Regions from separate parts of the Ruegeria sp. BF6 genome, predicted to be linked through region 2. Evidence: riboswitches for the same ligand, from Rfam matches in the RefSeq annotation. Region 2 holds a riboswitch; the other holds the start of a gene.
What was found. Region 2 has a riboswitch for cobalamin ahead of ACR0IM_RS21850 (hypothetical protein). Riboswitches for the same ligand answer to the same signal wherever they lie in the genome.

Region 1 (5,456 bases), on a different contig from region 2:
TTTTGACAAGGTCCATCGTGAAGGAGATATCGCGCGATCCGTTCAGGATGACCTGGCTTTCGGTTTCATGCACGAAGGATGTACCGGAGGAAATCTTGATCGCCTCATAGGTGGTGTTGAGGTCCATCCCGGCAGCCTTGGCGGTCACCAGCGCCTCGGCACAGGTGATCAGGTTGGCGGTGGCCAGATAATTCGTCAGCACCTTCAGGACCGAGGCCGAACCTAATTCTCCGGTGTGCAGAACTCGCCGTCCCATCGTGGTTAGAAACGGCAAAATCCGCTCGAATGTTTCGCGGTCGCACCCTGCGAAGATCGAAATGTTGCCGGTCGCCGCCCGGTGGCACCCGCCGGACACCGGGCAATCGACCGCGGCGCCTCCGCGTTCGACCACCATCGCGCCGAGACGCATAACCTCAGTCTCATCGGTGGTCGACATCTCCATCCAGATTTTGCCCGGAGCGACCTCGGGCAGCATCTCTTTCATCACGGTGTCCGAGGCGGCCGGGGACGGCAGACAAGTGATGACTGCATCACAATCCCGCATCATCTGCGCCGGGCTTTCGGCAGCTTTGGCGCCTTTGGCCACGTATTCGGCCACCAGATCGGGGGTGAGGTCATGGACCGTCAAGTCAATTCCGTTGCGCAGCAGTGAGCCGGACAGCTTGCCGCCGACATTACCCAAACCGATGAATCCGACTTTCATTTCACCCTCCCGAAGGTCGCCGTTTGTGCCGAGTATCCCTATTGCCTGCCGGAAACGAAAATGAATAATAACACGCGATATAGATAAAAATTTTTGGTGGTAAATGGATCGCCTTCCAAATCCCGTTTGGCTGCGCAGCTTCGAATCCGCTGCGCGCCATCTGAATTTCACCACAACCGCGCGTGAACTTGGCCTGACGCAAACAGCCGTTTCACTGCACATTCGGTCCCTTGAGGCCGAGTTGGGTCAAAAGCTGTTCACACGAAATGCACGGCGGCTGGAACTGACCGAGCTGGGGCAGTCCTATTCGCTGACGGTTCGGCGCGCTTTGGCCGACATTGCGCTGTCGACCAACAGTCTGTTTGGCCCGGCCTCGCGCCAGACCCTGACGATCCGGGCAGCAATTTCGACCGCGACCTATTGGTTGGCTGCCGAGCTGCCTGACTTCTCCGCGCAGCATCCGGGTATTCCGGTCCGACTTGTCTCGCACATCTGGAACGACAGCGGGACGCCCGGCGATGTGGATGTGGAAATCCGGCTGGGTTATGGCGACTGGCCGGGGGTGCGATCCCAAAAACTCACCGACGAAAAGCTAGTCCCGGTCTGTCGGGCTGGGGACGACTCAGCGAAGCTGATCTCCCTGCCGAACGGGCCACTGATTCACATCCTTGGATACGAGGACAACTGGGCGCGGTATCTTCAGGCCAACGGCATAGCGCCGCCCGACCAGCCGCCTCGGCATTCTGTGGACACCACGGTGGCAGCGCTGCAACTAGTGATGGCCGGTGCAGGATATGCCACGATCCTTGAACGGTTCGCAAAAAACGCAATTCGGCAAGGCGCACCGATTGCGATTGCGGGTCCGGCGATTCCCTTTGCCCAGTCGCATTATCTGGTCAGCGCTCAACGGGCCGCGCAATCCACGGCAGCGGCGGGTTTGTTTTGCGCGTGGTTGCAGGACCGGCTGGTGGCGGATGCCGCGGATTGACACAAGCTGGTCGCTTTTCTGTTCTATGGGGTTTCTACCCCTGTCTCGCGCTTGACAAGGCCCCTGCCCGTGCCGCATGTCGCTTGCGTTGGTGTCCATCCCAGGATGGATGAAAAGGGAATGCGTCAACGGCCATCCGTCAAACGCAGCCGCCCCCGCGACCGTGACCGGAGAGGGTGCCCATAGCCACTGGCCGAATTGGCCGGGAAGGCGGGACATCCGACAGAGGCCCGCCTCTGACATCCGCAAGCCGGGAGACCTGCCAGCACGCGAAGATGAAACCGGGCGGGGTGTTCCGGTGTCGGGTCCATGTCGCAACACGTGGCCCGCATGAAACCCCGTCCCCCGCAAGGAGGATTTGGGGGGATGAGAGACATGACCGAGACCGCACCTGTTGAGCTGCTGGTCTGTACCACGTGCCGCCGTGGCCTGCCCGTCGAGGACGACGCGCAACGGCCCGGCTCCCTGCTTCATAAAGCGCTGGAACAAGCGGAACTGCCCGAGGGCATCACGCTGAAAGCCGTGGAATGCCTGTCGAACTGTGATGAAGGTTGTTCCATCGTGCTGCGCGGCGGGCCGGATCGTTGGACCTTTGTCTATGAACACCTCAACGAAAACGACCATGTCGCAACCATTGTCGAAGGTGCCACCAAGTACCTCGCGACCGAGGACGGCCTGGTCAAATGGCGCGAACGCCCCGAACATTTCCGCAAAAACTGTGCGGCCCGCATTCCCCCGATTGGAGCCCTGAAATGAGCAATCTCGAAAAACTCCCCGTCACTGTGATCACCGGCTTTCTGGGCTCGGGCAAGACTACGCTGGTCAAACACCTGATGCAGAACCCGCAGGGCAAGCGTCTTGCCGTTGTGGTCAACGAGTTTGGCGATGTGGGCGTAGATGGCGATATACTGAAATCCTGCGCCATCCCGGATTGCCCAGCGGAAAACATCATGGAACTGGCCAACGGCTGCATCTGCTGCACCGTAGCCGATGATTTCATTCCCACTATCGAGGCCCTGATGGCGCTGGAACCGCGCCCCGATCACATCCTGATCGAAACCTCGGGCTTGGCCCTGCCCAAGCCGCTGCTGAAGGCGTTCGACTGGCCTGATATCCGCTCGAAGATCACCGTGGATGGCGTGATCGCTCTGGCCGATGCCGAGGCCGTCGCCGCCGGTCGTTTTGCCCCTAATGTCGAAGCCGTTGATGCCCAGCGCCTGGCCGATGACTCGATCGATCACGAAACGCCCCTGTCCGAAGTGTTCGAGGACCAGATTTCGTGTGCCGATATCATCCTGCTGACCAAGCCTGATCTGGCGGGTCCCGAAGGTGTGGCCAAGGCAAAAGAGATCATCGCCGCCGAGGCGCCGCGCTCCCTGCCCGTCGTCGAAGTGGCCGAAGGTGTAGTGGATGTCCGCGTTGTGCTGGGTTTGGAAGCAGCAGCCGAGGACGACATGGACGCCCGCCCATCGCACCACGACGGTCATCACGACCATGAGCATGACGATTTCGAAAGCATCATCGTCGAGTTGCCGGAACAGACCGATCCGGCCCAACTGGTCGCCAATATCGAACGTCTGGCCAATGAGTTGAACATCCTGCGGGTCAAAGGCTATGCCGCCGTTCAGGGCAAGCCGATGCGTCTATTGGTTCAGGCCGTCGGTGCCCGTGTACGTCACCAGTACGACCGCCCCTGGGAACCCGGCGAGGATCGTCGCTCGCGTCTGGTGGTGATTGCCGAGCATGACGACATCAAAGAGGCCGCGATCCGCGATATCCTCGTGGGCGTGACCGAGGCCGCCGAGTAAGCCATGCACGTCGTCTTCCGCGAAAGCCACGGGTTAGAAGAAACCGAGCCCCCGACCGATCTGGGCCAAAGCCCGGCGGATCTGGTTGTGCTGTCCTTTTCCGACAGCGACCTTGGTGCTTTCGCGGCGGGCTGGCATCGTGGTGGCGGTCCCGAGGGGCGGATGCCGACGATGCGGCTGGCCAACCTGACGGCGCTGAAACACCCTCTGTCTGTCGACACATATGTTGAACAGACTCTGGAGGGTGCAAAGGGCATCCTGATCCGCTTGATCGGCGGTGTTCCTTATTGGTCTTACGGCTTGCAGCAGGTTCTGGCGCTGGCGCAGGCCAAAGGCATCGCGCTGGCCGTTCTGCCTGCGGATGGGCGTGAGGACACGCGGCTGGATGATTACTCCACCCTACCGGTCTCGACCCTGCGCCGCTTGGCGCATCTGTGTGACACTGGCGGCGAGGTTGCAGCACAGGCTGCACTGGCGCAGATGGCGCTGGCGGCAGGTCTCTATGCCGGCCCGGTGATGGGCGCAAAGACCTTACCCGACTGCGGTGTCTGGTGCCCGGACCGCGGCGTGATCCCGGTGGACAAGGCGTTCACAAGCGATGCGAGACGTATCCTTGTCACCTTCTACCGCGCCTATCTGACATCGGCCGACACTGCTCCGGTCGCCGCCCTGATCCGCAGCCTACGGGACCGGGGACTGGATGCGATTGGCCTGTTCGCTCCTTCGTTGAAAGCGCCAGCCGCCGCTGAATGGCTGCGTGAACAGGTCGTTGTATCGGAGCCCTCAGCGATCATCAACGCCACCTCTTTCTCGGGCAAAGGCGCATCGGGCACTTCGCCCTTGGACGCGGCAAACGTGCCGGTGTTTCAGGTCGCCCTCGCCACCTCGCGCCGCAATGCGTGGGCCGAAGCGGAACGGGGCCTGTCGCCTGCCGACCTTGCCATGCATGTGGTACTGCCCGAGGTGGACGGACGGATTTCGGCAGGCATTGCCTCGTTCAAGGAACCCGGCAAGCGCGATCCGCATCTGGAATATTCCCGTTTCGCCCATCGCGCCGAGCCTGAGCGGATCGAAGCCATTGTCGACCGCGTCACCGGCTGGTTGAACCTGCACGACAAGCCCAAGGCGGATCAGGTTCCCGCACTGGTGCTGTCCACCTACCCCGGCAAGAACTGGCAGATGGCCCACGCGGTGGGCCTCGACGCGCTGGCCTCGGCCGAAGCAATGCTGTCTGATCTTCAGGGCGAAGGTTATGACACCGCGCCCGCGGAACCGATTGCCCAAACCCTGCTGGACGCCCGCATTTCTTGGTCACTGGAAGACTATCGCGCCGCGTTGACCGACCTGCCGGAACAACTGCGTGCGGACCTGCAAACAGTGTGGGCCGCCCCTGAGGGCGACCCGGCCTTCGCGGATGGCGCGTTCCACTTTACCGCCCTGCGCCGTGGCAAGGCACTGATTGCGCTGCAACCGGAGCGCGGCACGCCCGAGTTGCGCGATGACGATTATCACGACCTGTCACGCACTCCGCGCCACGGCTATGTGGCCTTCTATCTCTGGCTCCGCAAAGGATTGGGCGCGGATGCTCTGATCCATATCGGTGCGCATGGGACACTGGAATGGCTTCCGGGCAAATCGGTCGCCTTGTCCGCCGATTGCTGGCCCGAGGCGCTGATCCGCGATCTGCCGGTGATTTACCCCTTCATTGTCAACGACCCCGGCGAGGCCGCGCAGGCCAAGCGCCGAATCGGGGCCGTCACGCTGGGCCATATCCCGCCTCCGATGAAGGAAAGCGGCACGCCGGATCGGATGGTGCGACTGGAATCGCTGCTGGATGAGTTCTCGAACGCCGATGGCCTCGATCCCAAGCGCCGCGACCGGCTGCAGGAAGACATCCGCAACGAAGCACAGGCCATTGGGCTGGAAAACGACCTCGGCCTCGATCAGGCCACCTGCA
Region 2 (5,456 bases):
CTGGGCAACCATGATTTCGGCTTTGGACTAGAGGTTCTGGATCGAGTTCTGGCCGACGCTCCCTGCGCGGTGGTGTGCAGCAATGTGCAAAGAAGGAATGCCGATCCTCTCTGGCACAGCCATGCAATCCTGACGCGTACAGTCCCGTACCAGGACCAGCAGGTTACGCTGAAAATCGGAGTGCTTTCAGTGCTTCCCCCTCAGACCGCCAAATGGGAGGCGCACCGGTTGCAGGACCGGGTCACCGTTGGCGATATCCTGACCTGCGCCCGCAACAAGGTGCGGGACTTGCACGCAGAGGGCTGTGATCTGATCCTTGCGCTGGCGCATACGGGGTTGGGATCGCCCTTTGCGGAACCCGATTTGGAAAACGCGATCATCCCGATGGCTGCCATCGACGGCATCGACGTCCTGATCGCCGGGCATTCCCACCTGACTCTGCCCGGTCCCGTGCATGAGGGGCTGAACAATGTCGATGCAGCCCGGGGGCGGGTACACGGGAAACCGGTGGTCATGCCGGGCCCGGCCGGATCGAATCTGGGGGTGATTGACCTGAACCTCCGCAAGGCGGATGACAGTACGTGGACGATAAAAGACCACAGCACCGAATTGCGCTCGGTTTGCCCGACCCGGTCTGGCGGAGAGGCCCATCCGGTTGCGGAAGACCCTGAATTACTGCGGCTTTTCGCCAAAGGCCATTTGGAAACGCGCCGTCAAACGGCTCAACCGGTGGGCCGAACCGATCAGCACCTGCACAGCTATTTCAGCTTTTGCGTTGAGGATAGAGGGCTTGCTTTGGCCGCAGCGGCGCAGGCGGCGGCTCTGCGCCCGTATCTGCAGGGATCGCCCGTTGCGGAGTTGCCCGTTCTGTCCGCGATGGCGCCTTCAAAATTCGGAGGACGCGCCGGGCCGCGGTTTTATACGGATGTGCCACCTGGACAGGTATTCCTGCGTCATATCAACGACCTGTATGTTTTTCCCAACGAATTGCAGGCCGTTGTCGTTAATGGCGCGCAGATCGGCGATTGGCTGGAAATGTCGGCAAGCGTGTTCAACCAGATCAAACCGGGGTTCGAAACCGACCTGGTCGACCCCAGCCGGGCCGGGCATAATTTCGATGTTCTGCAAGGGTTGAGCTATCAGATCGACCTCTCGCAACCTCCACGCTTTGACGCCTCAGGTCATCTGAGCGCCTCTGCACATCGCCGTGTTCACGACATCCGATTAGAGGGCCGTCCCGTAACACCCGACAAGCGCTTTGTCGTTGCGGTGAGCAATTACCGAGCCAGCGGGGGCGGCTATTTCCCTTTTGTCGACCAGGCCGAGCCGATCCCGCTGCCTGCACAACCCGTTCAGCACATATTGCGAGACTACGTCTCGGGTGCCCTGCCACGGGACCCGCTGGAAAAAGCGCCCCGCGCCTTTCAGTTTGCTCCATTTCCCGGCGCGACAACCTTGCTCAGAACCGGTCCGAAGGCCCGCGATCACATTGCTGAACTAGAGGAATACACCCCACATCTGATCGGTGCAGACGATGACGGCTTTCTGCTGATCCGTTTGACACTCTGACGGGTTGTCATTTCCGCGTCTGTTGCCTATATCGTGCGTTGAGAGGTTGGCGCGGGCGAGCGCCTCGCCAACCTGGTCAGGTCCGGAAGGAAGCAGCCACAACGAGCCCCGCTTGGGTCGATGTCCAACCTCTCACTTCCTCCCTGTAGCAAACGTAAAGCGCCAGAATCGGCGAAGTCATGCAATCAGCCGTGGCCAAAGGACTGCGTTGCGGCGGGCAAAAGCGCCGATGTGCCCAACTTCCGACAAGCCAAATTCACCGGGTGACAACAGGTGACGTCGCGCATCTGGGCCGTACAGATCGGCCAATCGCCACACCGCATTGGGTGGCACCACATCATCATCCTCGAAGGTAAACAGGTCCACGGGCGTCCCTGACTGCGCCCAGCGCGCATCAGGCAAGGAGGTCCCGATCTCGGGCAGGTAGTTGCGCGGTGCGGTGCACCACCGCCGCCACTGCCAATATACCGATGCCGGCAGGTCCGCCCCGAACCCCAGCGCCTTGCCAGGAAGGTACCCCAGGGCTTTCACCGCCAAGGGAGCGTGACCATACCAGAACAGCAAAGCCAGCGCCCGATACGGCCAGGGGTGATCCGATACCGTTACAGGGCCAGAACAGACGCAGATCATGCGGTCGATCTGATCGACGTCGGGCTGAATCGGCCCCAGCATCCCGCCGACTGAGTGTCCGATGCTCCACTGCTGCGCATCGGGGAACCTGCGCCGCATTTCAGCCCGGGCCGCGGGCATGTCGACCAAGGCCCAGTCGGCCATCTTGACCCGTGATGCTTTCAGCGACCCGTTCAGAGAATGGCCGAAATCGCTGTAGTCGTAAGTCAGACAGGCCATCCCCCTCTCGGCAGCCAGCCAGCGGGCAAAATGCTGGTAATAATCTCTCGGTACGCCGGTAGCACCGTGAATGACTACGGCCACCCGGGGCGCGGACGCTGGCAGATAAAGGCGCGCCGACAAGGAACCCGTGCCGGACGGAAACTGAAAGTCCTCGGTCGAATCGGTTTGTGCAGTGTCCAGCATGGTTCGGTCTCCGGATTTTGAACCGATTGGTTCACTTTCTCCAGTCCGCAGTGTTTCTCGCCACAAGTCAACAGTGACCGTACATGACCACACGTCCGCTTGGCCGTGCAAATTGCCCGCTTGACTCGGCTCGCCCGTACCCGCTAGCGATGGCGTGATGGTTCTCGACCCCGATCGCGGGGCGAGATGAAAAGGGAACACGGTGCGGTTCTGCCCCGGTTATACCGGAACGAACCAAGGCCGCGACTGCCCCCGCAACTGTAAGCGGTGAGCAATGCCGAAATACCACTGGCCGAAAGGCTGGGAAGGTCGGCAACGCGATGACCCGCAAGTCAGGAGACCTGCCATCGAACCGAAACCGAAACTCGGGCGGGGTGTCCGGGCAGGTTGTCAGCATGCTGTCACACCTGATCTACGCCCCGTCCTACGCGCGGAGGGCGCACAATGATCTGGAAGACAAAGACCCACGAATACTCGGCCACCGTATGCCAGCGAACCGGCAAGACCTGCCCAGCTTTGGCACGGGTCGCGCGTGTCATTACACAGGCGATAGAGACCGCCGCACCTGCAACAACCCCCGATTTTCAGGTCGAAGGCAGCAGTGAACTGACCCATTGCCCCGAAGGTTGCACCGCCCGATTTTGCGCACGGCCTGATCAGATTCGGATCTTTTGCGGCACGGACTCCGACGTTTCCACCGATTCACTTGATAGGTATGCCGACATGATGTTCGCGGATGTGTTCAGCTCTCTGCCCGCCGATGTTATGGCCAGCCCACCCTGCGCGATGCTCGAGGTTTTATTGCTGGCCGCAAGTCCGGTTGCGCAACCGGAGCAGCACGCGGCGCTCTAAGCTAGCTGCCCTTTCGGGCGCTGGCCGCCTGCGCCGCCCATTGCAACTGGCCGTCGGTTTCAACGGCGCAGGCCCGTACGGCGCGCAGACGTTTCAGCGCTGCCTCGGGCTGTTCGCCCTGTTCGACCATAAGGCGCAAAGCGACCATGCCAGACCGGCCACAGCCACCCCGGCAATGCACCAACACCCGCCCTCCTCGGGACAGGACTTGTGCCGCCGCTGCGCTGACCTCGGCCCATGCGGCCCGAACCTCTGGCGGTGGCGCGCCAAAATCCGCGACTGGCAGATGCGCCCACCCGATGGCGGCGATGCGAAGATCGTCACCGAATCCGGCGGCACCTTCCTCCAGCATCTCAACCTCGGTGGTCATGGAAACCACCAAATCCGGCTGCCAGTCCCGGATGGTACGAAGATCCTGCAGGTAGTTGCCACCGCGCCCCGGGATTGGTGAAAGGGCAACCGTGCCATTTCCCACCTGCACGGCGTGAATCGCAAAGAGTCTCAAAAGGTGGCCCTCCTGCGAACGTTTCTACGATGCGTAAACTGTCCTGCAAACCGAATTTCGACTACAGCGGCGGTGGACGCGGGCGGCAGGGGTCTCTACGCTGCATTCCTGAACCGAATCCGACAGAGCAGACATGAACGACACGCCAAGCCCCGCCTATCAGGTTCTTGCCCGCAAATACCGCCCCGAAACCTTTACCGATCTCGTCGGTCAGGATGCGATGGTTCGCACGCTGAAAAATGCGTTCGAGGCCGACCGGATCGCACAGGCCTTCATCATGACCGGCATTCGCGGCACGGGTAAGACCACCACGGCGCGGATCATCGCCAAGGGCATGAACTGCATCGGCCCCGATGGCCAGGGCAAGCCGACCACGGAACCCTGCGGCCAGTGTGAACATTGCGTGGCCATCATGGAAGGCCGCCATGTGGACGTGATGGAGATGGACGCCGCCAGCCGCACCGGCGTCAACGACATCCGCGAGATCATCGACAGTGTCCGCTACCGCGCCGCCTCGGCCCGCTACAAGATTTACATCATTGACGAGGTCCACATGCTCTCGACCAGCGCCTTTAACGCGTTGCTCAAGACGCTTGAGGAACCGCCCGAGCATGTGAAATTCATCTTTGCCACCACCGAGATCCGCAAGGTGCCGGTCACGGTGCTGTCCCGCTGCCAGCGTTTTGATCTGCGCCGGATCGAACCCGAGGACATGATCGGACTGCTGCGCAAGATCGCCGATGCCGAGGGCGCACAGATCGCCGAGGACGCGCTGGCGCTGATCACCCGCGCTGCCGAGGGCTCTGCCCGTGACGCAACCTCGCTGCTGGATCAGGCGATCAGCCACGGGGCGGGCGAGACCAGCGCCGATCAGGTGCGTGCCATGCTGGGTCTGGCCGATCGGGGCCGGGTACTGGACCTGATCGACATGATCCTGCGCGGCGATGCCGCCGCCGCACTGACCGAACTCAGCGCTCAATATGCCGAAGGGGCCGATCCGCTGGCGGTGCTGCGCGATCTGGCCGAGATCACCCACTGGGTATCAGTGGTCAAGATCACCCCGGATGCAGCCGAGGACCCGACCGTTTCACCGGATGAGCGCGCCCGCGGTCAACAGATGGCTGAGGCCCTGCCTATGCGCGTGCTGACCCGGATGTGGCAAATGCTGCTGAAAGCGCTCGAAGAAGTCTCGGCGGCTCCGAATGCCATGATGGCTGCCGAGATGGCCGTGATCCGCCTGACCCACGTGGCCGACCTGCCGAGCCCGGAAGAACTGATCAAACGGCTGCAAGACGCACCGTCGCCCCCGCCGAACGGAGGCCCCGGTGGCGGCATGGCCGTACCGTCTCATGCGCCTGCACAGCCAGCTCCTGCTTCGTATACCACAACAGCGCGCGGCCCTGCTGGCGCACCCACCGCCGCGCTGGCCCAAGACACCCAAGCAGCCCTTGCGCGCTATCCTAGCTTTGACCATGTCGTGGAACTAATCCGCACA

Region 1: another riboswitch for cobalamin. It lies ahead of ACR0IM_RS20845 (DUF1636 family protein); the one in region 2 lies ahead of ACR0IM_RS21850 (hypothetical protein).

What each region holds. Positions count from the first base shown of each region.
Region 1 covers NZ_JBQFTN010000016.1:620-6,075, forward strand. Annotated here, with positions in the region: gene ACR0IM_RS20835 (NAD(P)-dependent oxidoreductase) at 1-703, opposite strand, end outside; gene ACR0IM_RS20840 (LysR substrate-binding domain-containing protein) at 807-1,691, shown strand; cobalamin riboswitch at 1,764-1,972, shown strand; gene ACR0IM_RS20845 (DUF1636 family protein) at 2,067-2,447, shown strand; gene cobW (cobalamin biosynthesis protein CobW) at 2,444-3,499, shown strand; gene cobN (cobaltochelatase subunit CobN) at 3,503-5,456, shown strand, end outside.
Region 2 covers NZ_JBQFTN010000019.1:8,292-13,747, reverse strand. Annotated here, with positions in the region: gene ACR0IM_RS21865 (bifunctional 2',3'-cyclic-nucleotide 2'-phosphodiesterase/3'-nucleotidase) at 1-1,569, shown strand, start outside; RNA gene ffs (signal recognition particle sRNA small type) at 1,609-1,707, shown strand; gene ACR0IM_RS21855 (alpha/beta hydrolase family protein) at 1,747-2,604, opposite strand; cobalamin riboswitch at 2,746-2,967, shown strand; gene ACR0IM_RS21850 (hypothetical protein) at 3,049-3,456, shown strand; gene ACR0IM_RS21845 (protein-tyrosine phosphatase family protein) at 3,458-3,961, opposite strand; gene ACR0IM_RS21840 (DNA polymerase III subunit gamma/tau) at 4,095-5,456, shown strand, end outside.